4 regions of the Streptomyces sp. NPDC087440 genome follow, and region 2 is predicted to be linked to each of the others. Evidence: riboswitches for the same ligand, from Rfam matches in the RefSeq annotation. Region 2 holds a riboswitch; each other region holds the start of a gene.

Region 1 (7,275 bases), 390 kb from region 2:
GACCGTGTCGCCGACCAGCGCACCGTGGCGATCGCGATCGTCCCCGACGAGGACCCTGCCCGGGAACCGACCGTGAGCTTCGATCCCGGCGCGGGGCACGTCCGCGTGCCGTACGAGGTCATGCGCTGGTTCATGGAGCAGGTGGCGGAGGAGGTACGGACGAGCCGTGCCTGGATGGGGCTCCGGCCGGAACTCGTCCACGTCATCCACGCGTTGAGGCAGGAACACCTGGGCGTCATCGCCGACGAGGACTTCGCCCGGGTGCTGCCGGAGGTGCGGGCAGCCGTGCCCGAAGCGGACCTGGCACCGGTCCTGGCGGCGGCCTTCGGACGGACACCGGACGGGGGCTTCGTGTGCTGAGCCCGGCGGCGCGGAAGGCCGGGACCGGCCGAGGGACGGCCGTCAGGCCCCCCCCTCGGGCTCCAAGGCCTCCTCGGCCGCTGGGTACGCCTCACGGACATGGGCGGGGATGCGGCCCCGGTAGTTGACGACGATGCCGTTCTCGCGGGTCCATTCCTCCAGGTCGCGGTCCTGCGCCTGGTGGGGTGGCCGGATGCCCTCCAGGCCGTCCGCGATGTCCGTGAGGTAGGCGGACAGCGAGGGGTGCACGGCCTCCTCGGGGCCCTCGCTCTCGCTCCACGAACCCACCGTTCCGGTACGGGTGTCGAGGAAGGTCCCGTACAAGCCGTCGTCCTCCGCCACGATCGGCAACCACTCCCTGCGCCAGAGCGAACGGTCAAGCGCCGCCAGGTCCATGCGCGCCGCGTGGACCCGCTCGATGTCGGTCAGGCCGAGGAGGGACCAGCTGGGGGTGACGCCCGCGCAACCGTACGCCACCAAGGTCGTACGCGGCGCGTCCCGCCGCCCCGCCTCCGCGTCGTGCGCGAGCAGGAACTGGCGTACTGCGGGGGTGAGTCGTACGCCCATGTGCCCCTCCGCGGCGTGGATGGAATCGGCGTCCCCCGGACCTCCGAGACGGGCGTGCACCTCGGGGGCATGCGCCTCCAGCCACGCGGAGATCCGGGCCCAGGCGCGGAGCACCGCTGCCGCTTCATGCTCATCGGGCGACGGCGCAGACGGCGTAGACGGCGCAGACGGCGTAGACGGCGTAGACGGCGTAGACGGCGTAGACGGCGTAGACGGCACAGAGGGTGTGGGCGGTATGGGGGACACGGGCTCGCTTCTCCCCTGCAGGTCCGCCGGGAGTTGCTGGACCAGCCCGACCCGGGTCGGCTCGATGGTGTTCATGTCGTCAGTGTGTCCCCGGGCACTGACAACGCCGGTCGTCGTGCCGCCCCCTACCTGCCCATCAGCTTCCGCAGGTCCGTCGCCAGGGAGGCGATCGCTTCCGGATTGCGGGGGCTTTCGACCAGTTCCGCGTAGTCGAGCACGACGATGCGGTCGTTCTTGATCGCGGAGACGTTCTTCAGCGGGGCGTAGGACTTCAGGAAGGAACGCTTCTGCTCCGCCGTCGTGTCGCCGTAGTTGTTGATCACGATGACCTCGGGGTCGCGCTCGACCACCGTCTCCCAGCCGACCGTCGCCCAGCTGTCCTTCAGGTCCTTCATCACGTGGTCGCCGCCCGCCCGCGTGATGATGTCGTGCGGCGCCGCGTACAGGCCCGAGGTGAACGGCTTGTCCGTGCCCGCGTCGTAGAGGAAGACACGGGGGCGGTCCGCGCCCTTGAGCGCTTTCGCCTCCGCGTCCGCCACCTGCTTGCGGAACTTCGTGATCAGGGCCTCCGCCCGGTCCTCGACCGCGAAGACGCGGCCCAGGTTGCGCAGGTCGGCGTAGAGGGCGTCCAGCGGCGGCATCACCCCGCGCGACTGCGCGCCGACGCCGTTCCGGCAGGACTCGCTCAGGAGGTAGGAGCCGATGCCGACCTTCTTCAGGTCGGCGGGCGTGAAGCCCTCGCCCTCGTTGAAGCCGTAGTTCCAGCCGGCGAAGACCAGGTCGGCGCGGGCGTCGAGGGCCATCTCCTTGTTGATCTGCTTCTTGGAGAGCCACTTCGTCTTTGCGTAGCCGTCCTTCCAGGGGACGGAGGTCAGGTCGCCCTTGTCGTCCGGCATCACGAAGCCCGCCATGTGCTTCTCCAGGCCGAGCGCGAACATGATCTCGGTGATGCCGACGTCGTTCGTGACCACGCGCTGCGGGGCCTTCGGGTACGCCTGCTTCTCGCCGCAGTTGGTGATGGTGACGGGGTAATGGGCGTCGCCGGACGGCTTCGCGGCGGGCTTGGCGTCATCGGTGACCTGCGCGCCGCAGGCGGTGAGGGAGGTCAGGAGCAGCGCGGCGAAGGGGAGGGTGAGGGTGCGGGTGCGCATGAGGTGCGGGGGTCCTTAGGAAGGGGTGGGCAGGAGGCGGTCGAAGAGGAGCTGCACCGCGCCGGTCTCCGGGTGCCGGACGCGGTGGGCCCGTACGCCGAATACGTCCGCGAGGAGTTCCGGGGTCAGCACGTCGTGCGGCGGGCCGGAGGCGACGATGCGGCCGGACTCGATGACGTACAGCAGATCGCAGTGCAGGGCGGCGAGGTTCAGGTCGTGGAGCGCGGTGAGGACGGTCAGGCCGCTGCCGCGCACCAGGGCGAGGACTTCCAACTGCTGGGCGATGTCGAGGTGGTTCGTGGGCTCGTCGAGGATCAGGGCGCGCGGCTGCTGGGCGAGCGCGCGGGCGATCAGGACGCGCTGTTTCTCGCCGCCGGAGAGGGTGAGGTAGCCCCGGTCGGACAGGTGGGAGGCACCCACCTGGGCGAGGGCCGTGGCACAGGTGTCGCGGTCCTCGTCCGAGGTGCGGGCCATCGCGCGCTGGTGCGGGACGCGGCCCATCGCGACGACCTCGGCCACCGTGAAGTCGAACTCCGTGGAGGCCTCCTGGGGGAGCGCGGCCAGGCGGCGCGCGCTCTCCCGCGCGCTCATGCCGTACAGGTCGTCGCCGTCGAGGAGGACGGTGCCGGAGCTCGGGCGCAGGGCGCGGTAGACGGTGCGCAGGAGGGTGGACTTGCCGCTGCCGTTCGGGCCGATCAGGCCGACGAGTTGGCCGGTGGCGGCGTGCAGGGTGATGTCCGAGACCAGCCGCGCACCGGCGATCTCGACGGACAGGCCGGTGACGTCGATACGCATCACGCACCCCCGAAGCTGTAGGACTTGCGCCGCATGAGGAGGACGAAACAGGGGACTCCGACGGCCGCCGTCAGCACGCCGACCGGCAGTTCGACGGGCGCGAGGACGGTACGGGACAGCACGTCGACCCAGATCAGCAGCAGCGCGCCCAGCAGCGGGGCCACCGCGAGGAGGCGGCGATGATCGGCGCCCACCAGCATCCGTACCGCATGCGGAACCATCAGCCCCACGAAGCCGATCGCCCCGCTCACCGCGACCACCGCACCGGTCACGGCCGCGCACACGACGAACAGTTCTTTACGAAACCGGCCCGCGTCGACCCCGAGCGCGGCGGCGGTCTCGTCGCCCATCGCGAGGGCGTTCAACCGGCGCGCCGACCAGGCGAGATGGGCCAGACCGGCGAGCACGGCACCCGCCGCGATCGGCACCGAGGCCCAGCTCGCGCCGCCCAGGCTGCCCAGCAGCCACATCATGGCGGAACGGGCCGCCTCGCCGCGTTCGGCGGCGAACACCATGAAGGTGGTGATGGCCGAGAAGCCGTAGTACATGGCGGTGCCGGTCAGGACCAGGCGCAGCGGCGTGAGCCCGCGCGGGGTGCGCGCGACGACGTACACGAGGGTCATCGCGGCGAGCGCGGAGACGAACGCGGCCGCCGACAGCGCCCACACCCCCAGTGCACCGAGCGCGCCGAAGAGCAGGACGGCGTTCGCGCCGACGGCCGCGCCCGAGGAGATGCCCAGGACGAACGGGTCGGCCAGGGCGTTGCGGACCATGGCCTGCACGGCGATGCCGATCGCGGACAGGCCCGCGCCGACGACGGCGGCGAGGACGGCGCGCGGGAAACGCAGCTCCCAGACGATCGTGTACGCGGGGACCTCGTCCGGGGATATGGAGCCGCCGCTCAGCCCCGCCCAGAGGTAGCGCAGGACTTCCGCCCAGGTCAGACCGGACGCGCCGAGGCCCGCGCCGCAGACCAGGGAGAGGACGACGGCGGCGAGGAGGGCGGGGACGAGAAGGGCGAGGGGCAGCCGCCGGGGCGGCGCGGGGCCGGACGTGGTGCGGGCCGCCGCGGAGGGCGTGACGGGGCGGCGGTCGGTGGGCGTGGCCACGGGCAGGATCGCTTTCGCCTCGGGCCGCACGGCTGCGGCGACCGAAGCGGACCGGGAGTGCGGGACGCCCGGCGCAGCGTCTTTCGCAGTCCACGGCGAATTGACTCGTGCAGTTCGCTCCGCGGGTGATCGGGCTCGCGGGACCTGTGGCACCTACAAAGCCAGTGGGTCCGCCTACCGTTGCGGGTCAGCGCCGGACTTCGACCGGCTTCCCCCGCGGAGTTCCTGCAGCTTAAGGGGTGGACGGAGGGCCTTGATGCCGGGGGCTGCGACCTCGGGCCCCCGCTGGTTCGCGGCCCGGCCCGGGGGCCTCCCGCCCGGACCGGGGAGGTCCGGGCGACAGGGTGCCGTACAGGATCAGCCGCAACGCCCCCTCGGCGTCTTCCGCGTCACCACGTCCGGCGTCCCCGTCGTCGCGTCCAGCCAGACGACCTGGGCACCGGACACCGCCGCCGCGGCGATCTGCTCGCCCCGGTTGCAGGAGACACGGCCCTTGTACGTCCCCGGGGCGTCCGGCGCGCCCGAGGCCGCGAACTGGTGGAGCTTGCCGGTCGACTCGTTCCGTATCGCGGTGTCGGGGACGTACGTGCCGACCGTCACGGTGTCCGCCGAGACCGTCAGGTCGTACATGTTCAGGGCGTTCGGCCCGGTCTGCGGGCTGAGGTCGACGATGTTCGCGCCCGCGAGGTCGGAGCGGCGCAGGGTCGTCCTTCCCTCCGCCGAGCCGTCGTCCAGCAGCCAGAAGAGGTGTGTGCCGTTGAGGGCGGTCGGGCCGAGGCTGGTGCCGCTCGGGTTCTCGCGGACGACGGTGTTCTCGCCGGTCGCGACGGTGAGGAGGCGTGTGGCGAGGGAGTATTCGGCGGCGCGCGGAGCAGTCTCCGTGAGGGCGACCCGCCGCCGCTCCTGGTAGGCCACCTTGCCGTTGCTCGCCGAGGAGCCGTGCGCGCGGTGGTAGGTGCCGCCGCCGATGGACTCGATCTTCGACGGGTCCTTCAGGCTCAGGTACTTCACGCCCATCCGGCCGCCGTGGTTGTAGAAGTCGAACGCGACCAGGTCGCCGTCGACGTCGAGGGAGCTGCCGGTGGCCCTGCCCTCCCACAGCTTCTTGATCACGCCCCCGGCGATCGGCCGGGACAGCACCTCTGTGCCGCCGGGGCCCACCGCCTGCCAGACCACCGTCTTCCCGTCGGTGGCCGGATTGACGTGATAGCGGCCGTCGTTGGGGCTCATCAGGCGCTTCTCGCCCTTGCCGTCCACCCGTCCGGCCCACACGGAGTACGGTTCCGAGCCCGCCTCGTTCGACTTCGACGCCGCCCACCAGCCGCCGCCCGCGCCGAGGTTCGTGTCGGCGGTGTGGATGCGGCCGAACAGCTTCTCGGAGTCGATGCCGAGCGCCTGCTCCCAGCCGGGCACGATGCCGTGCGCGGTGAAGGCACGGGCGAGCGCCTTCTGCTGGGCGGCCGTGACCTGGAGGTCCTTCGCCGCCGCCAGCACGGCCGCGCGGCCCTCGGTGAAGCCGTCGATCGGGGTGAGGTACTGCGTCAGGGCCTTGTAGACGATGCGGTCGGCGAGGTCCGCGCCCAGTTCCTTGCGGGCGTCCCACAGGGCGCCGCCGAAGATCGTGGAGTTGAGGTGGACACCGCCGTTGTCGTTGGCGTACCCGACGCCGACGAAGGAGCCGGCCGTGGTGCGGCCGTCGCCCAGGTCGCGCAGGGCGCAGTCGCGCGGGCCCTTGGTGCGGCACAGGCGGTCGCCGACCAGGCCTGAGTCGGGGTCGGACATGGGGACGTCGTACGCGGCGGTCTCGATCGCGTTGCCGAAGTAGTCCGCGATCGCCTCGTTCATCGCGCCGGACTGGCCCGCGTAGACCAGGTTCGCGGAGGTCTCGACGACGGCGTGCGTCATCTCGTGCCCGACGACGTCCAGCCCGGCCGACAGCGGGAGGTACTCCTCGTCGCCGATGCCGTAGACCATCTTCTGGCCGTCCCAGAAGGCGTTCACGTACGGCATGCCGTAACTGCTGATCCCGACCAGGGAGTTGATGGTCATGCCCCGGCCGTCGAGGCTGTCGCGGCCGTGCTTGTCCTTGAAGTAGTCGAAGACGCGGGCCGCTCCCCAGTGCGCGTCGACCGCGCCTGCCTCGGTGGCGTCCGTGCCGAAGGCGGGGGTGGGGGAGGAGAACTCCTGGATGCCCTCGGGCCAGCGCCCGGACACGTCGCTCGCCCACGTGCCGCGGGCGTCCCAGGTGGACAGGGTGCGGTTGTAGCCGTCGTCCTGGGGGAGGCGGGTGCGGTCGCGCAGGACGTACAGGCCGCGCGTCTCGTCGTGGTCGACGTCGAGGGTGACGGGCTTGCCGTCCAGCTTGGTGCCGCTGCCCTTCGTGGCCTGGAGCGGCGGTTTCCCCTCCGTCGCGCGCGGTGCGGTGAACGTCTTGATACCGCTGTACTGGAGCACCGGATACCCGGCGCGCGCATCGACGTACACCTCGCTCAGTACGGGTTCGCCGCTCGCGGGGTCGGTGCCGCGCACCGTGACGTGGTGCGTGAGGACGCCCGGGCCCTGGGGGAGGACGACCAGGCCGCGTGCGGTGCCCTCAAGGACGGGGTCCTCGTCGGAGAACTTCCGGTCGGTGAGCCGGGTGCGGGTCGCGTCCACCGCGCGTTCGACCGCCAGCGCGGCGTCGACCTGCGGCGTCGTGCTCGCGGTCAGTCCCGTGAAGTACTTGCCCGAGGTGCCGGTGACGACCCGCTCGCCGCCCGCGCGTTCCATCCGTACGACGTACTGGCCGCCCAGCACCGGCACACCCCGGTGCTGCTGCTGGAGCCGTACGGTCTCCTGGCCCCCGGCGGTCTGGGTGCCGCCCGCCGGGGCCAGGTCGCGTGTCGCGTCGGCGATCCGGTAGCGGTCGCGCTTCCGGCTCAGATACGTCCGGGCCGCGTCCGGCGCGCTGCCCGTGCCGGGCGCGGCCTCGCGGATGCCGCGCACCAGCGCGGGGGTGGAGGTGCCCTGGCCGGGGGTGACGTCACCGGTGGCGGGCGTGGGGTCGG
Region 2 (7,275 bases):
TTCGCTACTCGCGAGTAAGGTCGCGCGGACCGACGAACGGAGTCCCCATGCCCCGCACCTTCACCGTCTCCCGCAGCATCCATGTCGAGGCACCGCCGCAGTCCGTGTACGACCAGGTCAGCCGCCCCGCGCGGATGGGCCGGTGGAGTCCGGAGAACCTGGGGGCGACCGTGCCCGACGGCGAGGAGGACGCACCCGCCCGGGTCGGCCTCGTCTTCGCCGGGCACAACAGGCGCGGCGCGTTCCGCTGGACCACCCGCTGCACGGTCACCGAGGCCGAGCCGGGGCGGAGTTTCGCCTTCCGGGTGCATGCGATCGGGCTCAGGAACCCCCGGCTGAGCACCCCCATCGCGACCTGGCGGTACCGGTTCGAGGAGGCCAAGGGCGGCGGGACGAAGGTGACCGAGACCTGGACGGACGACCGCCGGTCCTGGCCCGCCTTCGTCGCGAACGCCTTCGACGTGATCGCGACCGGCGGTCACACCTTCGCCGTCTTCCAGGTCCGCAACATCGACCGGACGCTGAAGAACCTCAAGCGGGAGCTGGAGGCGGCGTAGGCCCTGCCCATGCGCAGGCAAACCGGTTCACGGAATGGCAAAACCGTGGAGGAATGGTCCAGTCCGCCGGGCGTACGCCTGCCTGCGGGCGGTCCTCGCGGTGGACACCCGGCACCGAAATTGGTCTAGTCCTGCATTGGTCCAGGCCATTGACCGGCCCCTGACGGCGGGGCTATTCCCTACTCACTGCCGCCGCACCACAGGGAGGCCGGCAGCCGTCCCCCACACCTTGGACCGCCATGAGAAGCAGACGCTCCGTCCGCGCCCTGTTCACCTCCGCCGTCGTCGCCCTGGCCGCCGCGGGCCTCACCGCCACGGGCCTCGGTACCGCTCAGGCCGCCGAACCCAGCACCGCCGCCCCGCTCCCCGCCCGCGTCTTCGCCCCGTACTTCGAGTCCTGGACCGGCGAGAGCCCCGCCGCGCTGGCCGCCCAGTCCGGGGCCAAGCACCTGACCATGGCGTTCCTCCAGACCGCCACCGCCGGGTCCTGCACCGCCCTCTGGAACGGCAATCCCGCCACCCCGATCGCCGCGTCCTCCTTCGGCAGCGACATCAAGGCCATCCAGGCGGCGGGCGGCGACGTCATCCCCTCCTTCGGCGGCTACACGGCCGACACCACCGGCACCGAAATCGCCGACAGCTGCACCGACGTCAACCAGATCGCGGCGGTCTACGAAAAAGTCATCACCACGTACGACGTCTCCCGCCTCGACATGGACATCGAGGTCGACTCGCTGGACAACGCGGCGGGCGTGGACCGCAGGAACAAGGCCATCAAGATCGTCCAGGACTGGGCGGCGGCGAACGGCCGCCAGGTCCAGTTCTCGTACACGCTCCCCACGACCACCAAGGGCCTCGCCGCGAGCGGCCTCGCCGTCCTGAAGAACGCCGTGACCAACGGCGCGCGGGTCGACGTCGCCAACATCATGACGTTCGACTACTACGACAACGCCACGCACAACATGGCCAACGACACCGAGACCGCCGCCCAGGGCCTGTACAACCAGCTCGCCAAGCTCTACCCGGCCAAGACGCCCGCCCAGCTCTGGGGAATGATCGGCGTCACCGAGATGCCGGGCGTCGACGACTTCGGCCCGGCCGAGACCTTCACCCTGGCCAACGCCACCCAGGTCTACAACTGGGCGGTGGCCAAGGGCATCAACACCCTCTCCTTCTGGGCCCTCCAGCGGGACAACGGCAGTTGCCCCGGCGCGCCCGCCGGTGACAGCTGCTCCTCGATCCCCCAGAACACCTGGGACTTCACGCACATCTTCGCGCCGTTCACCAGCGGTACGACGACCCCCGCCGACGACTTCTCGCTGACCGCGACACCCGCCAACGGGTCGGTGACGGCGGGGAGTTCGACCACGTCGACGGTGAAGACCGCCGTGACGAAGGGGCAGGCCAAGACGGTCGCGCTGAGCGTCAGCGGCGCACCCGCGGGCGTCACCGCCACCCTCAGCCCCGCCTCGGTGACCGCGGGCGGCTCCTCGACGCTGACCGTGAACACCACGGCGGCCACCGTCTCGGGCACGTACACCCTCAACATCACCGGCACCAGCCCGTCGGCCCTGCACTCCACGCCGTACGTCCTGACCGTCACCGGCGGCACTCCCCAGTGCACGGCCGCCCCGTGGGCGAAGGCGACGGTCTACACCGGCGGCCAGCAGGTCTCCCACAAGGGCCACACCTGGAAGGCCAAGTGGTGGACGACCGGCGAGGAGCCGGGGACGACCGGGGAGTGGGGGGTGTGGCAGGACCTCGGGGCGTGCTGAACACGCTGACCCCGTAGGTGAGTTGTCCATCTTGAGCGGCACCCGGCGGGCTCCCACCCCGCCGGGTGCCTTCGGCTGCGGTCAGGCGCCCCAGCGCAGGGCGACCGTGTCACCCACCTGGAGCGGGGTGGCGCGGTCGGCGGCGGTGAAGGCGGAGCCGTCGGTGCTGACCTTCCAGGTCTGGGAGCCGCTGTTGGCCTTGCCGTTGAGGGCGGTGACCGGGCCGGACGCGCCGGTGGCCGGGGTCACGGAGGTCACGCAGCCGGCCGGGGCTGCGGCGGTTCCGGCCGCCGTCAGGAGGTCGCCGAGCGTGGCCGTCGTACCGGACGGGGTGAAGGCGACGGAGCAGACCTTGAGGTTGCCCGTACCGTCGTCGACGCTCAGGGCGAGCTTCGTCGGCGTACCGGCGGTGAAGCCGGAGGCGGCCACCCACTGCGGTGCGCCCGCCGTGACCGGGGTCGGCGGGGCGGCGGTGAAGCCGCCGCCCGCGACGGCGCGCAGGCCGTCGATGGAGGCGTACGCCTGCGGGGCGGTGTCGGTCGGGAGGTACTTGAAGCCGCCGCCCGGGTTGAACTGCTGGGAGATCAGGAAGTCGACCGGGGTCTTGCCGAGCGGGGTGCGGAAGTCGCCGGTCTGCGGGTTGATGCCGCAGGCGTTGAGGCCGGAGACGGCCCAGCCGTTGGAGTCGGTGTTGATGCCGTACAGGGAGTTGAAGGCGCCGCTGTTGTTGACCAGTTTCGCCTTGAGGAAGGCCTTGGCCTGGAGGATGTCCGGGTCGGTGTTCGGTACGCCGGACACGCACAGGGCGGCCATCGAGGCGCCGGTCATGTCGATGTCGCCCGGGGAGTTGAGGGCGGTCGGGTCGCCCTCGGCCTTGCTGAAGGTCCAGCCGCCGTCGTTGTGCTGGTTGGCGCGGATACGGGTGACCAGCGCGTCCGTGAGCGCCTGGGGTATGCGCGCACCGCCCGCCTGGGTCTTCGCGCCGCCGAGGGCGAGGGCGGCGAAGACGGTGCCGTTGTAGAGGCTCGGGGTGCCGAAGTAGCCGGGCTGGGCGGTCTGCCAGTGGGCGTAGACGTCGGCGATCAGGTTGCGGGAGGCGGAGACGCGGGCCGGGTCGATGCCCGCCGCGTACGCGTTGAGGGTGCCGCGCTCGTAGTCGGTGACGACGGGGGTCGCGGACGGCCAGCCGGGGGTGGCGAGGAGGTTGCGGTACACGGTGCGGGCGTTCTTGGTGGCGTCACCGCCGGGGGTGACGTCGACGGCAGCCGTACCGGCGGCGGCGAAGGCGCTGAACGCCCACTCGTTGGAGAGCCCCGATCCCGCGTACGAACCGTCCGCCGCCTGAAGGGACTTGAGGTACCCGACACCGTTGGTCTTGGAGGTCCCGATCTGCGCGGGCGTCGCGGTGGCGGACGCCGACCCCACGGTGAGCACGAACGCGCCGAGGGCGGCGAGGGGGACGACGAGGGCGGTACGTCTGCGGGGCGAAGGCGTACGGGAGGTGCCGGATGCGGTGGCGCGCGGGGCGGTGGAGTGTGACGTACGGGACATGGCCGGGCTCCTGGGGTGGGGGACGCCGGTCGGGCACAGCCTCGTAACGGCGCGCGGAACGGCGCCTCGGGGGCTTCGACCGCCGTCCGGATCGCGTGGTACGGCTTCGGGAAATAGGGCCTGCCGCCTGGGCATTCGGGCTCGGGGCAGGCCTTCCGCCGCCCCACACCGCTGCGCGTCAGCCCCGGATTCGCACCGGGTTCCCCCACGTGGCGGGGCAGGACGTTACACGAACTCCACACGTTTCAAGGAACCTTGACGTGCGCACGGCGGCCGTGCTTCACTCCGGCTGCTATTCGCTCAGCCCAGCAGGGGAAGCCGGTCGAATTCCGGCGCTGACCCGCAACCGTAGATCCGTCGCCCTCGCGCGGCGGATGAGCCGGAATGCCTGCCGCTGAGTCATGAACGAGACGCCGTCGCGGACTACGGCGTGGTTCGACCGGCTTCCCCCTGGCGATTCCGTGCCCGGTGCGGCCGCTTTCGCCACGCATGCACCCGCTCGGCCGACACGAGGGGCCGCAGTGGGGACCGCAGAGCAGCAGAGACGTGAACTCGGGTACAGGCATGCCCTGTTGGGGCATCGGCCCGTGACGGGCTTCCTGTCCGCCGTGCTCGCGGCGCTCGTGTTCGTCGTCGGCGGTGCAGCCTTCGTGACCGGCACGTCGTCACCCGCCGCCGCCGACCCGGTCGAGAAGTGCACGGCCACGACCGGCGCGGTCGTCGTGGTCGACTTCCGGCCCTGGAAGGGCAAGGTCGTCCGGGGCTGCGGGGTGGAACTGACGACGGGTTACGACCTGTTGCACGCGGCCGGGTTCAGCACGGCGGGCACCAAGAAGGACGGGCCCGCCTTCGTCTGCCGCCTCGGCCACGGCACCAACGACGCCGGGAAGCAGTACCCGACCCCCGAGCAGGAGCCGTGCGTCGTCACCCCGCAGGCCACCGGCTACTGGTCGTACTGGCACGCCTCCCAGGGGCAGCAGAAGTGGACGTACAGCCAGTGGGGGGCGATGGCCCGCAAGCCGCAGCCCGGTGACGTCGAGGCGTGGGTGTTCGGCGGCACCGACATCGGCGGCACGAAGGGGCAGCCCTCCTTCACCCCCGACGAGGTCCGGGCGAAGGGCGGCGGGACCACTCCCCCGGACCCCGCCGACCCGCCCGCGCCGACCGTTCCGCCCGGCGCGGTGGACCCGGCGAAGGCCGTGACGTGGCTGAAGAGCAGGCTCACCGACGGCGAACGGGTCGTCGAGGAGGGGGCGACGGACCCGAACCCGTGGTTCACGACCGAGATCGCCCTCGCGCTGGCCGCGGTCGACGCCAAGTCGGCGGACCTCGCCAAGGTCACCGCGTTCCTGGTCAAGAACGCCGACGGGTACGCGTATCCGGCGGGCAAGGACCAGGCCCCCGAGACGAACGCCGCCGCCCGCCTCGCGCTCCTCGCGACCGCCACCGGCGGCGACCCGCGCGCCTTCGCCGGGCACGACCTCGCCGGTGACCTGGTGAAACATCTCTGCACAGCGGGTCCGGACTCCGGCACCCCGACGCCCGGCTGCTCCGCCAGGGGCGACTTCCCGAACGCCGGGTACAGCGACGGGCAGGCGCTCGGCGTGCTCGCCGTGCGGCGTGCCGGGCTCACCCCGCCCGCCGACGCGGTGAAGCGGCTCCTGGACGTCCAGTGCGACAACGGCGGCTTCACCAGCGTCCTGATCCTCCCCGGCCAGAACTGCGAGCCGGAGCCGTGGACCACCGGGCAGGTGGTGCTGGCGCTGCACGCGGTCGGCGGCCAGGACCAGGCGCTGGCCAAGGCCCGGTCGTACCTGAAGAAGACCCAGCTGCGCGACGGCGGCTTCCCGGCCGGTACCGGCATGACCGAGGGCAGCCCGTTCTCGACGGTGGTCGCGGCGCAGGCGCTGCGCGCGCTCGGCGACACGGCGTACGCGGACGCGGCGCTGGCCTGGGTGTCGCGGCAGCAACTCACCGACGGGGGGCTGGGGTTCGACGGCGGCACCACCTCCGAGATCTACCCGACCGTGCACGCGGTGTTCGCGGCGCGGGGCACGAGCCTGGAGACGCTGCCCGAGAAGGCCGCCCCGCCGGTGGTCGTACCGCCGGTCGACCCGCCGGCGGGCGAGGGCCCGGACCTGAAGAAGGGCGTGGGCTATCTGACCGCTCCGGCGAACCTGGTGCGCGGCGCGTACTACGCCGCGGACCCGGTCAGCGGGCGGGCCGACTTCGGGCTGACCATCGACGGCGCGTACGCACTCGCCGCGACCGGCCTGGACAACGCGAAGCTGCGCGGGATCGTGGACTTCCTGGACCGGGGCGGCAAGGACGCGGCGGGCCGAACGGTCCACGACTGGACGGCTGTTGGTACGAAGTACGCGGGCGGCGGTTCGATCGGCAAGACGGCGCTGCTCGCCCAGTCGGTGGGCCGCGACCCGCGGGCCTTCGGCGGGCAGGACCTGATCGCGGCGCTGGGCAAGGCGGTGTGCGCGGGGCCGAGCAAGGCACCGGACGCCGGTTGCGCGGCCAAGGGGGCCTACTCGTACGCCCCCTCCGTCTTCTCGCAGTCGCTGGGCATCATGGCGCAGCTGCGGGCGGGCGAGAAGGCGGCGGCACGGGAGCCGATCGCGTACCTGGCGAGCCTCCAGCACGCGTCGGGGGCGTGGCCGAGCCTGGTTCCGGCGACGGGCGACTCGGACGTGGACTCGACGGCGATGGCCGCGATGGCACTGGACCTGGTGGGTGACGCACCGTCAAAGTCCGCTGTCAACAAGGCACTTGGGTGGATCGCCGGGCAGCAGCTCGCAGACGGTGGCTTCCCGGGCGCGGCGGGCAACTCGGTGAACTCGGCGGCACTGGCGGTGCAGGGGCTGTCCCTGGACGCGCCGAAGTACGCGGCGCAGATCGCGAAGGCGCGGAAGTTCCTGGCGGGGCAGCAGAACGCGGACGGCGGGTTCAACGTGGCGAAGGAGGGCCAGAAGGGTTCGGACCTGAGGGCATCCACGCAGGCGGTGGGCGGCACGACCGGCATCTCCTTCGCCCGGCTGGAGCGGGACCTGACGGGCACGAAGCCGCAGCCGCCGGGGCAGACGAACGGCGGGACGTCCACGGGAACGTCGGCGGGCCCGACGGGCGGAGTCACGACCGGTGGTACGGCCTCCACCGGCGGCACCGGCGGCACCGACTCCACCGGCGGCGACTCCGCAGGCACCGCCACGGGCGGCATCGTCACCCCCGGCGAGGCATCCGGCGAGACCGGCGGCATCGTGGACACCAGCGCCGGTACGGACACGGGCTCGCCCGGCGCGGCGGACGCGGGGACCGGCACCACGACCGGCACGACCACCACCGGCACGACCGCCGCCACCACGACCGGCGGCATCGTGACCGCG
Region 3 (7,275 bases), on a different contig from region 2:
GTTCGTCTTCATCACCATCGCGTGCGGCGCGCTCTCCGGCTTCCACTCCCTCATCTCCTCGGGCACCACCCCGAAGATGATCCAGAAGGAGACGCAGATCCGGACGATCGGCTACGGCTCCATGCTGGTCGAGTCGTTCGTCGCGATCATGGCGCTGATCGCCGCCTGCATCATCGACCCGGGCCTGTACTTCGCGGTCAACGCGCCCGCGGGCGTGGTCGGCGACACCGTGCAGGCCGCGTCCCAGGCGGTCGGGAACCTCGGCTTCACCATCTCCCCCGACGCCCTGGCGCAGGCCGCCAAGGACGTCGAGGAGGCCAGCCTGCTGCACCGTACGGGTGGCGCGCCGACCTTCGCGCTCGGCCTCTCCGAGATCTTCTCGGCGGCCTTCGGCGGGGCCGCGATGAAGGCGTTCTGGTACCACTTCGCCATCATGTTCGAGGCGCTGTTCATCCTGACGACGCTCGACGCGGGCACCCGGGTCGGCCGGTTCATGCTCCAGGACATGCTGGGCAACGTCTACAAGCCGTTCAAGAACGTCAGCTGGAAGCCCGGCGTCTGGATCGCCAGCGCCATCGTCGTCATCGCCTGGGGCTACTTCCTGTGGGTCGGCGTGCACGACCCGCTGGGCGGCATCAACCAGCTCTTCCCGCTGTTCGGCATCGCCAACCAGCTCCTCGCGGCCGTCGCGCTCGCCGTCTGCACCACGCTGCTGATCAAGTCCGGACGCCTCAAGTACGCCTGGGTGACGGCCGTTCCGCTGCTGTGGGACGTCGCGGTCACGCTCACCGCGAGCTGGCAGAAGATCTTCTCCGACGACCCCAAGGTCGGCTTCTTCGCCCAGCGCGACGTCTACCAGACCGCTCTCGACAAGGGCCTCGACAAGGTCGGACTCGCCAAGAACCGGGAGCAGATGGAGACCATCGTCACCAACTCCACGGTGGACGGCGTCCTTTCGATCCTCTTCGCCGTACTGATCGTGGTCGTCCTCTTCGAGGCCTGCCGCGCCTGCCTGAAGGCGATCCGCCACCCGGCGGCGGTCACCCTCAGCGAGACGGCGTACGTGAAGTCGAAGATCGTCGCCCCGGCCTCGCTGTTCGCCACCAAGGAGGAGAAGGCCGAGCTGGCCGCCGCGGGCCTCGGCCCGGACGGCCGCCCGCTGAAGGAGGAGAGCACGGTATGAGCACCGGGGCACTGCGGCACGTGAGCACGGGAGCCCTGCGCAGCGCGGCAGCATGGCGGCACCGGCTGTCCCGGCTGCGGTGGTTCGTGCGCGAGCTGACGGGCGAGGCGACGTACGACCGTTACGTCGCCCACGCCCGCTCGCACGACCCGAACGCCCCGGTCATGTCCCGCCGCGCCTTCGAGCGCAGCCGCACCGACGCCCGCGAGGGCGACCCGCGCGAGGGCTTCCGCTGCTGCTGAGCCTGCTGCTGAGCCGGTCCGGCCGGCTGTCGTACGGCCCGGTGTCCCGCCCCTCGATACGGGGTGGGACACCGGGCCGTCGCCGTTGCACACTGCCGGGCATGGACATGCGCATCCGCATCGCGGAACCCGCCGAATACACCGCTGTGGGCGAGATCACCGCCCACGCCTACCTGGACGACGGCCTCCTCTCCCACGGCGCGCAGGACACCTACCTGCCGGTCCTGCGCGACGCCGCCTCCCGCGCCGAGAAGGCCGAGCTGCTGGTCGCCGTGGACGCCGACGGGACGGTGCTGGGCACCGTCACCTATGCTCCCCAGGGCAGCCCCCTCCAGGACATCGCCGTCGCCGGCGAGGCCGAATTCCGCATGCTCGCGGTCGCGCACGCGGCGCGGGGCCTCGGCGTGGGCGGGGCACTCGTACGGGCCTGCATCGACCGCGCACGGGCCGAGGAAGGCGTCGTACGGCTGGTGATGTCGACCCAGCCGACGATGCTCGGCGCGCACCGGATCTACGAGCGTCTGGGCTTCGTACGAACGCCCGAGAAGGACTGGGAACCGCTGCCCGGACTGGGCCTGCTGACGTACGAATTGGGGCTTTAGCCCCTATGCACGGGGCCCTCCGGCCTGCTTCCGCCGGTGAAGTGTTACGCCACGCGACACAACATGTGGTGGGTTCCCCAACGGGCACCCACCACATGTATGCTCGTCCTCGCTGTCGCCGCAGGGGAATCCGGTGAGAATCCGGAACTGTCCCGCAACGGTGTGTCATGTGCGCATTTGCGCACCGCCAAGTCCGAGGACCTGCCGACGGCTCATCCGGCTCGACCGAACCGGATACCGATACGTCCGGGCCCCGAGGATGGGCCGGTGGACGCCAGGCGACGTGCGCCCTTTTCCGGGCTGCCGTGTGCTCGCGCGCCCCCGCTCCTCCCCGTGGCCCCGCGCCGAGCGAGGGAGAGCCCCCACGTGACCATCGCGCCAGTCGATCCGGCCATCGCCGAGCAGAGTCAGGACAGTCAGGACGCCCCCGGGACCGCGCTGCTGCGCACCCTGACCGACCTGACCGCCGACCTGACCGACACCGACCCCGGCCGGGTCGCCGCCGCCGCCCTGCGTGGGCGCAACGCGCGCTCGGACGCCGCCGAGCTCCGGGAGCTCGCCACCGAGGCCGCCGCCGGTCTCATCTCCGAGGACCCCGCCTACTCGCGCCTCGCCGCGCGCCTCCTCGCCCGGACGATCCGGGACGAAGCCGCCACCCAGGGTGTGGGCTGCTTCTCCGAGTCCGTCTCCGTCGGTCACCGCGAAGGGCTCATCGCGGACCGCACGGCCGACTTCGTCGCCAAGCACGCGGCGGCGCTGGACGAGCTGATCGACCTCGACGGCGACAACCGCTTCGAGTACTTCGGCCTGCGCACGGTCTACAGCCGGTACCTCCTGCGCCACCCCATCACCCGCCAGGTGATCGAGACCCCGCAGCACTTCATGCTGCGCGTGGCCTCCGGTCTGGCCGAGGACGACAGCGAGCGGGCTCTCGCCGAGGTCGCCTCGCTCTACCAGCTGATGAGCCGCCTGGACTACCTCCCGTCCTCGCCGACGCTCTTCAACTCCGGCACCCGCCACCCGCAGATGTCGTCCTGCTACCTCCTCGACTCCCCTCTCGACGAGCTGGACTCCATCTACGACCGCTACCACCAGGTCGCGCGCCTCTCCAAGCACGCGGGCGGCATCGGCCTCTCGTACTCGCGCATCCGCGCCCGAGGCTCCCTGATCCGCGGCACCAACGGCCACTCCAACGGCATCGTCCCGTTCCTGAAGACGCTCGACGCCTCCGTCGCGGCCGTCAACCAGGGCGGCCGCCGCAAGGGCGCCGCAGCGGTCTACCTGGAGACCTGGCACGCGGACATCGAGGAGTTCCTGGAGCTCCGCGACAACACGGGCGAGGACGCCCGCCGCACCCACAACCTGAACCTCGCCCACTGGATCCCGGACGAGTTCATGCGCCGCGTGGACCAGGACGGCCAGTGGTCCCTCTTCTCCCCCGCCGACGTCCCCGAGCTGGTGGACCTGTGGGGCGACGACTTCGACGCCGCCTACCGCAAGGCGGAGGCCGCCGGTCTCGCCAAGAAGTCCATGTCGGCCCGCGAGCTGTACGGCCGCATGATGCGCACCCTCGCGCAGACCGGCAACGGCTGGATGACGTTCAAGGACGCCTCCAACCGCACCGCCAACCAGACGGCGGAGCCCGGCCACACGGTCCACTCCTCCAACCTGTGCACCGAGATCCTCGAGGTCACCAACGACGGCGAAACGGCCGTCTGCAACCTCGGCTCGGTCAACATGGGCGCCTTCGTCCTCGACAGCGGCGAGATCGACTGGGACCGCCTGGACAAGACGGTCCACACGGCCGTCACCTTCCTCGACCGCGTCGTGGACATCAACTTCTACCCGACCGAGCAGGCCGGGAAGTCCAACTCCACGTGGCGCCCGGTGGGCCTGGGCGCGATGGGCCTCCAGGACGTCTTCTTCAAGCTGAAGCTGCCGTTCGACTCCCCGGAGGCGGCCGCACTCTCCACTCGTATCGCCGAGCGCATCATGCTCGCCGCGTACGAGGCCTCCTGCGACCTCGCCGAGCGCGCGGGCACCTTCCCCGCCTGGGACAAGACCCGCGCCGCGCGCGGCGTCCTGCACCCCGACCACTACGGCGTCACGCCCACCTGGCCGGAGCGCTGGGACGCCCTGCGCGCCCGCGTCGCCAAGACCGGCATGCGCAACTCGCTCCTCCTCGCCATCGCGCCGACCGCCACGATCGCCTCGATCGCGGGCGTGTACGAGTGCATCGAGCCGCAGGTCTCCAACCTCTTCAAGCGCGAGACGCTCTCCGGCGAGTTCCTCCAGGTCAACTCGTACCTGGTGCGCGACCTCAAGGAGCTCGGCGTCTGGGACGCCCAGACCCGCGAGGCACTGCGCGACGCGTCCGGTTCGGTCCAGGGCTTCAACTGGATCCCGCAGGAGGTCCGCGACCTCTACCGCACCGCCTGGGAGATCCCGCAGCGCGGCCTGATCGACATGGCGGCGGCCCGCACCCCGTACCTCGACCAGTCCCAGTCCCTCAACCTCTTCCTGGAAACGCCCACCATCGGCAAGCTCAGCTCGATGTACGCGTACGCCTGGAAGAAGGGCCTGAAGACGACGTACTACCTGCGCTCGCGCCCGGCCACCCGGATCGCCCGCGCCGCCGGCTCGCAGGCGTCCGCCGCGGCCCCGGCCCCCACCACCCTCCCCGCCCAGCAGGTGACGGACGTATCGGACGCCGAAGCGCTCGCCTGCTCCCTTGAGAACCCCGAGTCCTGCGAGGCCTGCCAGTAATGAGCACCAACAGCGAAAAGAACCTCCTCGACCCGGGCTTCGAGCTGACCCTCCGCCCGATGCGCTACCCGGACTTCTACGAGCGCTACCGGGACGCGATCAAGAACACCTGGACCGTCGAGGAGGTCGACCTCCACTCGGACGTCGCGGACCTCGCGAAGCTGACCCCGGGCGAGCAGCACATGATCGGCCGCCTCGTCGCTTTCTTCGCGACCGGCGACTCGATCGTCTCCAACAACCTGGTGCTCACGCTCTACAAGCACATCAACTCCCCCGAGGCGCGGCTCTACCTCTCCCGCCAGCTCTTCGAGGAAGCCGTCCACGTCCAGTTCTACTTGACGCTCCTGGACACCTACCTCCCCGACCCGGAGGACCGCGCCGCGGCCTTCGACGCGGTCGAGGAGATCCCCTCCATCCGCGAGAAGGCGCAGTTCTGCTTCAAGTGGATGGACTCGGTCGAGAAGATCGACCGCCTGGAGACGAAGGCCGACCGCCGCCGCTTCCTGCTCAACCTGATCTGCTTCGCGGCGTGCATCGAGGGCCTGTTCTTCTACGGCGCCTTCGCGTACGTGTACTGGTTCCGCTCGCGGGGCCTGCTGCACGGTCTCGCAACGGGGACGAACTGGGTGTTCCGTGACGAGACCATGCACATGAACTTCGCGTTCGAGGTCGTGGACACCGTCCGCAAGGAGGAGCCCGAGCTCTTCGACGACGAGCTCCAGCAGCAGGTCACCGACATGCTGAAGGAAGCGGTCGCCGCTGAGCTGCAGTTCGGCCGCGACCTGTGCGGCGAGGGCCTGCCGGGCATGAACACCGAGTCCATGCGCGAGTACCTGGAGTGCGTCGCCGACCAGCGCCTGGAGCGTCTCGGCTTCCCGAAGGTGTACGGGTCCTCCAACCCGTTCTCCTTCATGGAGCTCCAGGGCGTCCAGGAGCTGACGAACTTCTTCGAGCGCCGGGTCTCCGCGTACCAGGTGGCCGTCGAGGGCACCGTCGGTTTCGACGACGACTTCTAGGCCGTACTGCGGTACGCACGCTTGAGGGCCCCCTCGCCGGATGGGGTGGAACGCATCCGTTCCGCCTACGGGGAGGGGGCCCTCGGCGTATCTTGCGGGGGCAACCCGTCGCCCCTGCAAGGGAGTTGAGATGCAACCAGACCCCTCTTCGCTGCCCAGGCCCCAGCCCCGCAAGGCCACCACCCCGTACGGAGGGGAGCTGAGGGCCCGCCGCGAAAAGGCGGGGCTCACTCAGGAAGAGCTGGCCGCACGGGCCTTCATGACCCAAAGCCATATCGCGCACATCGAGGCGGGGAGGCGCATTCCCTCGCTGAACGACGCACGCCGCCTGGACGAAATCCTCCAGACGGGAGGGGTGTTCGTACGATTCCTTCCGGACGCGAAGAAGCGGAAGGTCGCCAAGCACTTCGAGGCGGCACGGGAGTTGGAGTCCCAGGCCTGCATGATCCGGGAGTTCGGGCTCACCCTGATCCCGGGCCTGTTGCAGACCGAGGGGTACATGCGGGCGGTGTTCCGCGCCTACTTCCCCGTCAAGAGCAAGGAGAAGCTCGAAGAGGCGGTCACTGCGCGGCTGGAGCGGGCGCACATTCTGGAAGATCCCCTGTTGCCCCACATGACCGCGCTGCTGGACGAGGCCGCACTGCGTCGTCCTCATGGTGGACCCGCTGTCATGGCGGAGCAGTTGAGGCATGTCATCGAGTTGGGGGAGCGGGACCGGGTGCGGGTGCACGTGCTTCCGTTCGAGGTGGGAAGTCATGCACTGGTCGAAAGCAGTCTGACGCTCATGTGGTTCGACGACATGCCACCTGCGGCCTATACCGATGGCCTGCACTCGGGAAATCTCATCGACGAGGAGCCGGTAGTACTCCGGTGCCAGACCTCCTACGATCTAGCCCTGGGTGACGCACTGTCGCACGAGAAGTCCCTGGCACTGCTCAGGGGGATCGCAGAGGAATATGAGCATGAGCACCGAAGCACCGGCATGGCGTAAGTCCAGCTACAGCGGCGGCAGCGAGGGCAACTGCCTCGAATTCGCCCCCAACCTGCCCGGCATCGTCCCTGTCCGCGACACCAAGACCCCCGCTGGCCCCACCCTCACCTTCACCAGCGCGGCCTGGAACGCCTTCCTCGCTCTGCCCAGGCAGGGAGAAGCCCTGAGGAGCTGAACGCGGCTGCCGCCCAAGCGAATTGAGACCCGCCCCGTACAGCAGGTCGGGCCTTTGCGCGAGACCGCACCGCCGGCTGACCGCTCCCGGAGCCGGGGGGGCGGTGTTGGGGTGGGCCCGGATCGGGTGTTGGTGGGGCCGTCCTCTGGACCGGAGTGTGGCGCTTACGGGGAGCCCGTCAAGGGCGCTCCTTTGTCGCGTCGGCTTCGCCGATTTCGCTGTCGCTCCACCCTTGACGGGCTCCCCTCCAGCGCAGGTTTCGTTTTGCGGAGGACGGCCGAAAAATGGCCCCGGGGAAGG
Region 4 (7,275 bases), on a different contig from region 2:
AACGGCCGGATCGCATGGAGAAAGGCGCACGATCATGACCTCAGTGCAGGTCGACAAGAAGCACGGCGACGGCAGTGAGGCCGCAGGCACGGCCGCAGGCACGAGCGACGACGGCTCGGGCGAGGGCTACCAGCGAGGACTCGGCGCCCGCCAGATCCAGATGATCGCCATCGGCGGCGCCATCGGAACGGGCCTCTTCCTCGGCGCGGGCAAGGGCATCTCCAAGGCGGGACCCAGCCTGATCCTCGCGTACGCCATCGCGGGCCTGGTCATCTTCTTCATCATGCGGGCGCTCGGCGAGCTGCTCATGTACCGCCCGGTGTCGGGCTCCTTCTCGGAGTACGCCCGTGAGTTCCTCGGCCCCTTCTTCGGGTTCGTGACCGGCTGGACGTACTGGCTCTTCTGGGTCGTCACCGGCATCACCGAGGTCACCGCCGCCTCCGAGTACATGCAGTACTGGACGAAGGACGCCACCGGCTGGATCAACCAGCCCCAATGGGTCTTCGCCCTGATCTTCACCGTCGTCCTCTTCGGTGCGAACCTGATCTCCGTCAAGCTCTTCGGCGAGCTGGAGTTCTGGTTCTCGATGGTCAAGGTGACGGCCATCATCGGCATGATCCTGATCTGCGCCGGCATCCTGACGATCGGTTTCTCGGACGCCGGTGACACCGCGTCCGTCTCCCTCCTGTGGTCCGAGGGCGGGTTCTTCCCCAAGGGCATCGGCTCGACGCTGATGACGCTCCAGATGGTGATGTTCGCGTTCCTGGCGGTCGAGCTGGTCGGTGTCACGGCCGGAGAGTCCAAGGACCCGAAGACGGTCCTGCCGAAGGCCATCAACACCGTGCCGTGGCGCATCGCCGTCTTCTACGTCGGCGCACTGATCATGATCCTGTCGGTCGTGCCGTGGACGCACTTCCAGCCCGGGATCTCCCCGTTCGTCGCGGCCTTCGAGAAGATGGGCCTCGGCGTCGGCGCCGCGATCGTCAACTTCGTCGTCCTGACGGCGGCCCTGTCCTCCTGCAACTCGGGCATGTACTCGACGGGCCGCATGCTGCGCGACCTGGCGCTCAACGGCCAGGCCCCGAAGTTCTTCACCAAGCTGACCGCGCGCGGGCTGCCGCTGGCCGGTACGTCCTTCTCCGCCGCCCTGATGCTGGTCGGCGTGTGGATCAACTACCAGTGGCCGGGCGAAGCGTTCAACTACGTCGTCTCCTTCGCCACCATCTCCGGCATGTGGGCCTGGATCATGATCCTCTGCTCGCAGATCAAGTACCGGAGGATGTCGGACGCGGGCCTGCTGCCGAAGTCGTCCTTCCGGGCGCCGGGTGCGCCGTGGACCAGCTGGTTCGCGCTGGCGTTCATCTTCATGGTCATCGTGCTGATGGGCATCGACAAGGACGCCCGGATCTCGCTGTACTGCGCGCCGTTCTGGGCGCTGCTGCTGGGCGTCTCCTACCTGGTCATGAAGGCCCGGAACCCGGAGAAGTTCGCCGCGAAGAAGTAGCCGTCTCGCGATGTGGCCCTGTCCGTACCATCCCTCGGTACGGGCGGGGTCCTTTGCTTATCCTGGCTCGCATGCTGACCATTTCCCGGACGCTTTACGACCAGATCGTGGCCCACGCGCGGGCCGACCACCCCGACGAGGCATGCGGCGTGGTCGCGGGCCCGGAGGGGTCGGGGCGTCCCGAGCGCTTCGTCCCGATGCTGAACGCTGCCCGCTCTCCCACGTTCTACGAGTTCGACTCGGGGGATCTGCTGAAGCTGTACCGGGAGATGGACGACCGGGACGAGGAGCCGGTGATCGTGTACCACTCGCACACGGCGACCGAGGCGTATCCGTCGCGGACGGATGTGACGTATGCGAATGAGCCCGGGGCGCACTACGTCTTGGTGTCCACCGCCGACACCGACGGGCTCGGGGAGTTCCAGTTCCGGTCGTACCGGATCGTGGACGGGGTCATCACGGAGGAGCCGGTCGAGGTGGTCGGGTAGGTCCTGTGCGGGGCACTTCAGCCCGTCCGGCGTTTGAGGACGCGCGGGCGCAGCCCGTGCAGGGGGCGAGGGGCGTAGCCCCGTCAGTGACCGCAACCCACCCCCCACAGCCTCGCGAGTTCAGGTGAAGGGGCGGGGCTGGGGCAGGCGCCGCAGGCACAGCTCGGCCCCGGGGCGGCGGCCCGGTACGTACCGGCCGGACCACCCCCGGCCCACATCCCCCGCACCCCTGCATCCCCCCAGGTGAGACACTGTGCGCGAACTGGGCGGCAGGACCCAGGAAGCCGGTGAGATTCCGGCACGGTCCCGCCACTGTGACCGGACGCGCACCCCCGCGTCCGGGAGCCAGGAACTGACCTGCCGCCTCTCATCCGCACCAGGGGACGAGGTATCCCCGGAGGAGGCCCCACCGCCATGCCCGCATTCCGCCGCGCGCTCGCCATAGCCGCCGCAGCAGCGACCCTGCTTCCCCTCACCGCCTGCGGCAGCGACCGGCCCAGCGAGAAGAGCCCGCAGGCCAAGGCCGCCAAGGGCTTCCCGTACACCGTCGAGAACTGCGGCGTGAAGACCACCTTCACCAAGGCCCCCGAGCGCGCCCTGCCGATGAACCAGCACGCCACCGAGGTCCTCCTGGAGCTGGGCCTGGCCACGTCCGTCACCGGCACCGCCTACCTCGACGACAAGGTCCTCCCGAAGTACGCGAAGGAGTACGACGCGATCCCGGTCGTGGCCAAGGAGTACCCCTCCAAGGAGAAGCTCCTCGCAGCCAACCCCGACTTCGTCTACGGCGGTTACGCCTCCGCCTTCGACCCCAAGCAGGGCCGCAGCCGCGAGGACCTCAAGAAGTCCGGCATCGAGTCCCGGCTGAACATCGAGTACTGCACCGAGGGATCGAGCGCGGTGGACGACATCTACCGCGAGATCTCCGAGACCGGCCGCACCTTCGGGGTCGGCGAGCGCGCCGACGCGTGGGTCGCCGAGGCGAAGAAGACCATCGACGGGACGGCGGCGCAGCTCAAGGGCGTCAAGCCGGTCAGCGTCTTCGCGTACGACAGCGGCGACAAGACCGCCTCGACCGCCGGCGGCAAGGGCATGGCCAACGAGATGATCACCCGCGCCGGTGGCAAGAACGTCATGGCCGACATCCCCAAGTCCTTCACCGACGCCTCGTGGGAGCAGGTCGTCACCCGCAAGCCCGACGTCATCATGATCATCGACTACGGGTCGACGACCGTCGAGCAGAAGAAGAAGCGGCTGCTTGACGACCCCGCGCTGAAGGACGTACCCGCGATCAAGAACAAGAAGTTCGCCGTGATGCCGCTCTCCGAGATCCTCGTCGGCGTCCGCGCCCCCGCCGCCATCGAACGGCTCGCCCTCCAGCTCCACCCCGAGCTCAAGAAGTAGCAGCCGGCCGTGAGCTGCAAGACGCCGCCCGCCCGCGGGCCGCTCCGCTACACCCTCGTCCTCACGGTCCTCGCCGTCGCCCTCGCGGCGGCGATGATCGCGGGGCTGGCCCTCGGGCAGGTCCGCATCCCCACCGGGCAGGTCGTCGAGATCGTCACCGGGCAGGCCGACCCCAGTCCCTTCCGTACGATCGTCCTGGACGTGCGCATGCCACGCGTGTTGCTCGGCGCGATCGTCGGGGCGGGGCTGGCCGTGGTCGGCACGGTCCTCCAGGCGCTCGTACGCAATCCGCTCGCCGACCCGTACCTGCTCGGGATCTCGTCGGGGGCGTCCGCCGGTGTCGTGCTGGTCATCGTCTTCGGGATCGGCAGCGGGCTGGGGCTCGCGACGACCGTGACCATGCCCGCCGGGGCCTTCGCGGGGTCGCTCCTCGCCCTCGTCCTCGTTTACACGCTGGCCCGGCGGGGCGGGCAGATGACCGGGACCCGGCTGGTGCTGGCGGGGGTCGCCGTCGCGTACATCCTGTCGGCGCTGACCAGCCTGGTCATGGTGACCTCCGCGAAGCGGGAGCACTTCCAGGAGGCCATGTACTGGACGCTGGGCGGGCTCGGGAGCGCGCGGTGGGACATGTTGCTGCTGCCCGCGGTGGTGCTGGCGGCGGGGACGGTGCTGCTCATCGCGCTGGCGCGGCCGCTGGACCTGATGCTGGTGGGGGAGGAGGGGGCGACCGTCCTCGGGCTCGACACCTCGCGGTTCCGGGCGGGGGTCTTTGTGCTGACGTCGCTGGTCACCGGGGTGTTGGTGTCCGTGTCGGGGGCGATCGGGTTCATCGGGCTGCTGGTGCCGCATGCGGCGCGGATGCTGGTGGGGGCTTCGCACCGGACGCTGCTGCCGGTCGTGGCGCTTGCCGGGGCGGCCTTCCTGGTCCTGGCGGACCTGGGGGCGCGGGTCATTGCCGAGCCGCAGGACATTCCGGTGGGCATCCTCACCGCGCTGATCGGCGGGCCGTTCTTCCTGTGGCTGTTGCGGCGGAGGCCGGAGGGGGCGCCCTCGTGATCTCGCTGGGGGTGGGTTGCTGTTCAGGCCGCCTCCGGCGGGGGATCTCCCCTCTCCGCCCCTTCCCTCAAGCGCTCGCCGCGCGGCTGTGAACGGTTCACTGCGGATGCTTCGTGGCTGGTCGCGCCCGCGCGGCGGAGCCGCACATCGACACAGCCCCACGCCCGTGTATTGCCCCCCCGAAGAAAGGGAGACCCATGAGTCACCTCCGTACCGAAGGACTCTCGTACGGCATCGACGGGCGGCACCTCGTCGACTCCGTCGACATCGAGGCCGGGCCCGGTGAGACCGTCGGGCTCGTCGGGCCCAACGGGAGCGGCAAGACCACCCTCCTGCGGTGCGTGTACGGCACCCTCGCCCCCACCCACGGCCGCGCCCTCCTCGACGGCGAGGACCTGCACGCCATGGGCGCCAAGAAGCGTGCCCAGCGGCTCGCCACCGTCCCGCAGGACGGGCAGGCGGTGTTCGAGCTGACCGTCCGCGAGGTCGTCGCCATGGGCCGCTCCCCGCACAAGAAGTTCTGGGAGGCCGACACCGCCGCCGACCAGGAGCACGTACGGGAAGCCCTCGACCGGGTCGGGATCGGCGCCCTCGCCGACCGGGCCTTTCCCTCCCTCTCCGGCGGCGAGCGTCAACGCGCCCTCGTGGCACGGGCGTTGGTCCAGGAGCCCGCCCTCGTGGTGCTGGACGAGCCGACCAACCACCTCGACATCCGCTACCAGCTCGAAGTGCTCAGCCTGGTCCGCGACCTGGGGACCACCAACCTCCTGGCCCTGCACGACCTCAACCTCGCCGCCTACTACTGCGACCGCCTCTACGTCCTCGACGCCGGCCGCATCGTCGCCGACGGCACCCCCGAAGAGGTCCTCACCCCCGACCTCCTCAAGCGGGTCTACGGGGTGAACGCCGAGGTCAGCGTGCATCCCGCCACCGGTGCGCCCACCGTCGTCTACCTCCCGCAGTCCGCCTGAAGTCCGCCTGAAGTCCGCCTGGCGGACACAATCGTCTCGGCAGTCGAGATCACATGCCGGGAATCGGGCCGGGAATCTATACGATGACCGCATGGTTGCCCACGACGTGACAGCGAAGACGACGCCGAGCACAGTGCTGCTCGTAGCGCGCCTGCACGTCGACCTGTGCAGGCTCGACAGCGCCATCTGTACCGCCGCCTGACCCCGCACCGCCGCACACCGCACCACGACGCACGCCCCTGCGCGGGGGACGAAACGCCGCGCGCCCTTCCCGCCCGTACTCGGCCACACGACCCGGTACGCACGCCCTCCCGAACAGGACGACAGGAGCCCACGCCATGGCCATCGAGGTCCGCATCCCCACCATCCTCCGCACCCACACCGACGGCGCGAAGGCCGTCGAGGGCAACGGGGCCACCCTCGCCGACCTCTTCGCCGACCTGGAGACCCGCCACACCGGCATCCAGGAGCGCATCGTGGAGAAGGACAAGGGCGAGCTGCGCCGCTTCGTCAACGTCTACCTCAACGACGAGGACGTCCGCTTCCTCGACGGCATCTCCACCAAGCTCGCCGACGGCGACAGCGTGACGATCCTGCCCGCCGTCGCGGGCGGCTCCCGCTGACATGCGGTACGACTCCCCGCTCGCCGCCGTCGGCAACACCCCCCTCGTCCGCCTCCCGCGCCTCTCGCCCTCCGACGACGTCCGCATCTGGGCCAAGCTGGAGGACCGCAACCCGACCGGCTCGATCAAGGACCGCCCCGCGCTCCACATGGTCGAGCAGGCCGAGAAGGACGGCCGGCTCACCCCCGGCTGCACCATCCTCGAACCCACCAGCGGCAACACCGGTATCTCCCTCGCCATGGCCGCCAAGCTCAAGGGCTACCGCATCGTCTGCGTGATGCCCGAGAACACCTCCCAGGAGCGCCGCGACCTGCTCGCCATGTGGGGCGCGGAGATCATCCCCTCCCCGGCGGCGGGCGGCTCCAACACGGCCGTACGCGTCGCCAAGGAGCTCGCCGCCGAGCACCCGGACTGGGTGATGCTCTACCAGTACGGCAACCCCGACAACGCGGGCGCCCACTACGCCACCACCGGACCGGAGATCCTCACCGACCTCCCCTCCATCACCCACTTCGTCGCAGGCCTCGGCACCACCGGCACCCTCATGGGCGTCGGCCGCTACCTGCGCGAGCACAAGCCGGACGTGAAGATCGTCGCCGCCGAGCCGCGCTACGACGACCTCGTCTACGGCCTGCGCAACCTCGACGAGGGCTTCGTCCCCGAGCTGTACGACGCCTCCGTCCTCACCACCCGCTTCTCCGTGGGCTCCGCCGACGCAGTCACCCGCACCCGCGAACTCCTCCAGCAGGAGGGCATCTTCGCGGGCGTCTCCACGGGCGCCGCCCTGCACGCAGCGATCGGCGTCGGGAACAAGGCCCTCAAGGCGGGGGAGTCCGCCGACATCGCCTTCGTCGTCGCCGACGGCGGCTGGAAGTACCTCTCCACCGGCGTCTACACCGCCCCCACCACCGAGGCCGCCATCGAGACCCTGCACGGCCAGCTCTGGGCCTGAGGTCTTCCGCGGTACGCGTACGAGTACGAGAAGGGCCCCCGGCGTTCATGACGCCGGGGGCCCTTCTCGTACGCGTACGACGCCCCTCCTACCCGGACACCTTCGTTTCCTGGGCCGGAACCGGGGCGGGCGTGCCCACCTTGCGGCGCAGACGCTGCGGCATCTTCCGGTTCAGCCACGTCGCGGCGGGCTCCTCCACGTAACGGAACAGCGCCCACGACAGCGCGACGACCACGACGGCGCATCCGGCCAGGTCGAGCAGCACGCTGTTGTCGTC

What was found. A riboswitch is a leader RNA that binds a small molecule or an ion and turns the genes downstream of it on or off. The one in region 2 is predicted to bind cobalamin.
Region 1: it holds a riboswitch for cobalamin, as region 2 does, so the genes downstream of both, ACIO3O_RS02615 (FecCD family ABC transporter permease) here and ACIO3O_RS04470 (hypothetical protein) in region 2, are expected to answer to the same signal.
Region 3: it holds a riboswitch for cobalamin, as region 2 does, so the genes downstream of both, ACIO3O_RS12020 (ribonucleoside-diphosphate reductase subunit alpha) here and ACIO3O_RS04470 (hypothetical protein) in region 2, are expected to answer to the same signal.
Region 4: it holds a riboswitch for cobalamin, as region 2 does, so the genes downstream of both, ACIO3O_RS18275 (ABC transporter substrate-binding protein) here and ACIO3O_RS04470 (hypothetical protein) in region 2, are expected to answer to the same signal.

Annotation. Positions count from the first base shown of each region.
Region 1 is NZ_JBIUXN010000001.1:596,926-604,200, reverse strand. It holds gene ACIO3O_RS02635 (hypothetical protein) at 1-360, shown strand, start outside; gene ACIO3O_RS02630 (SMI1/KNR4 family protein) at 403-1,041, opposite strand; gene ACIO3O_RS02625 (ABC transporter substrate-binding protein) at 1,299-2,324, opposite strand; gene ACIO3O_RS02620 (ABC transporter ATP-binding protein) at 2,340-3,119, opposite strand; gene ACIO3O_RS02615 (FecCD family ABC transporter permease) at 3,119-4,228, opposite strand; cobalamin riboswitch at 4,331-4,492, opposite strand; gene ACIO3O_RS02610 (M4 family metallopeptidase) at 4,586-7,275, opposite strand, start outside.
Region 2 is NZ_JBIUXN010000001.1:984,452-991,726, reverse strand. It holds gene ACIO3O_RS04480 (SRPBCC family protein) at 48-557, shown strand; gene ACIO3O_RS04475 (glycosyl hydrolase family 18 protein) at 797-2,332, shown strand; gene ACIO3O_RS04470 (hypothetical protein) at 2,414-3,883, opposite strand; cobalamin riboswitch at 3,992-4,119, opposite strand; cobalamin riboswitch at 4,153-4,294, shown strand; gene ACIO3O_RS04465 (prenyltransferase/squalene oxidase repeat-containing protein) at 4,471-7,275, shown strand, end outside.
Region 3 is NZ_JBIUXN010000004.1:205,606-212,880, forward strand. It holds gene ACIO3O_RS12005 (carbon starvation CstA family protein) at 1-1,183, shown strand, start outside; gene ACIO3O_RS12010 (YbdD/YjiX family protein) at 1,180-1,425, shown strand; gene ACIO3O_RS12015 (GNAT family N-acetyltransferase) at 1,527-2,027, shown strand; cobalamin riboswitch at 2,110-2,251, shown strand; gene ACIO3O_RS12020 (ribonucleoside-diphosphate reductase subunit alpha) at 2,394-4,793, shown strand; gene ACIO3O_RS12025 (ribonucleotide-diphosphate reductase subunit beta) at 4,793-5,809, shown strand; gene ACIO3O_RS12030 (Scr1 family TA system antitoxin-like transcriptional regulator) at 5,940-6,800, shown strand; gene ACIO3O_RS12035 (DUF397 domain-containing protein) at 6,772-6,975, shown strand.
Region 4 is NZ_JBIUXN010000008.1:120,365-127,639, forward strand. It holds gene ACIO3O_RS18265 (amino acid permease) at 35-1,504, shown strand; gene ACIO3O_RS18270 (Mov34/MPN/PAD-1 family protein) at 1,576-1,992, shown strand; cobalamin riboswitch at 2,217-2,368, shown strand; gene ACIO3O_RS18275 (ABC transporter substrate-binding protein) at 2,407-3,396, shown strand; gene ACIO3O_RS18280 (FecCD family ABC transporter permease) at 3,406-4,452, shown strand; gene ACIO3O_RS18285 (ABC transporter ATP-binding protein) at 4,650-5,423, shown strand; gene ACIO3O_RS18290 (putative leader peptide) at 5,515-5,625, shown strand; gene ACIO3O_RS18295 (MoaD/ThiS family protein) at 5,762-6,046, shown strand; gene ACIO3O_RS18300 (PLP-dependent cysteine synthase family protein) at 6,048-6,998, shown strand; gene ACIO3O_RS18305 (acyltransferase family protein) at 7,087-7,275, opposite strand, start outside.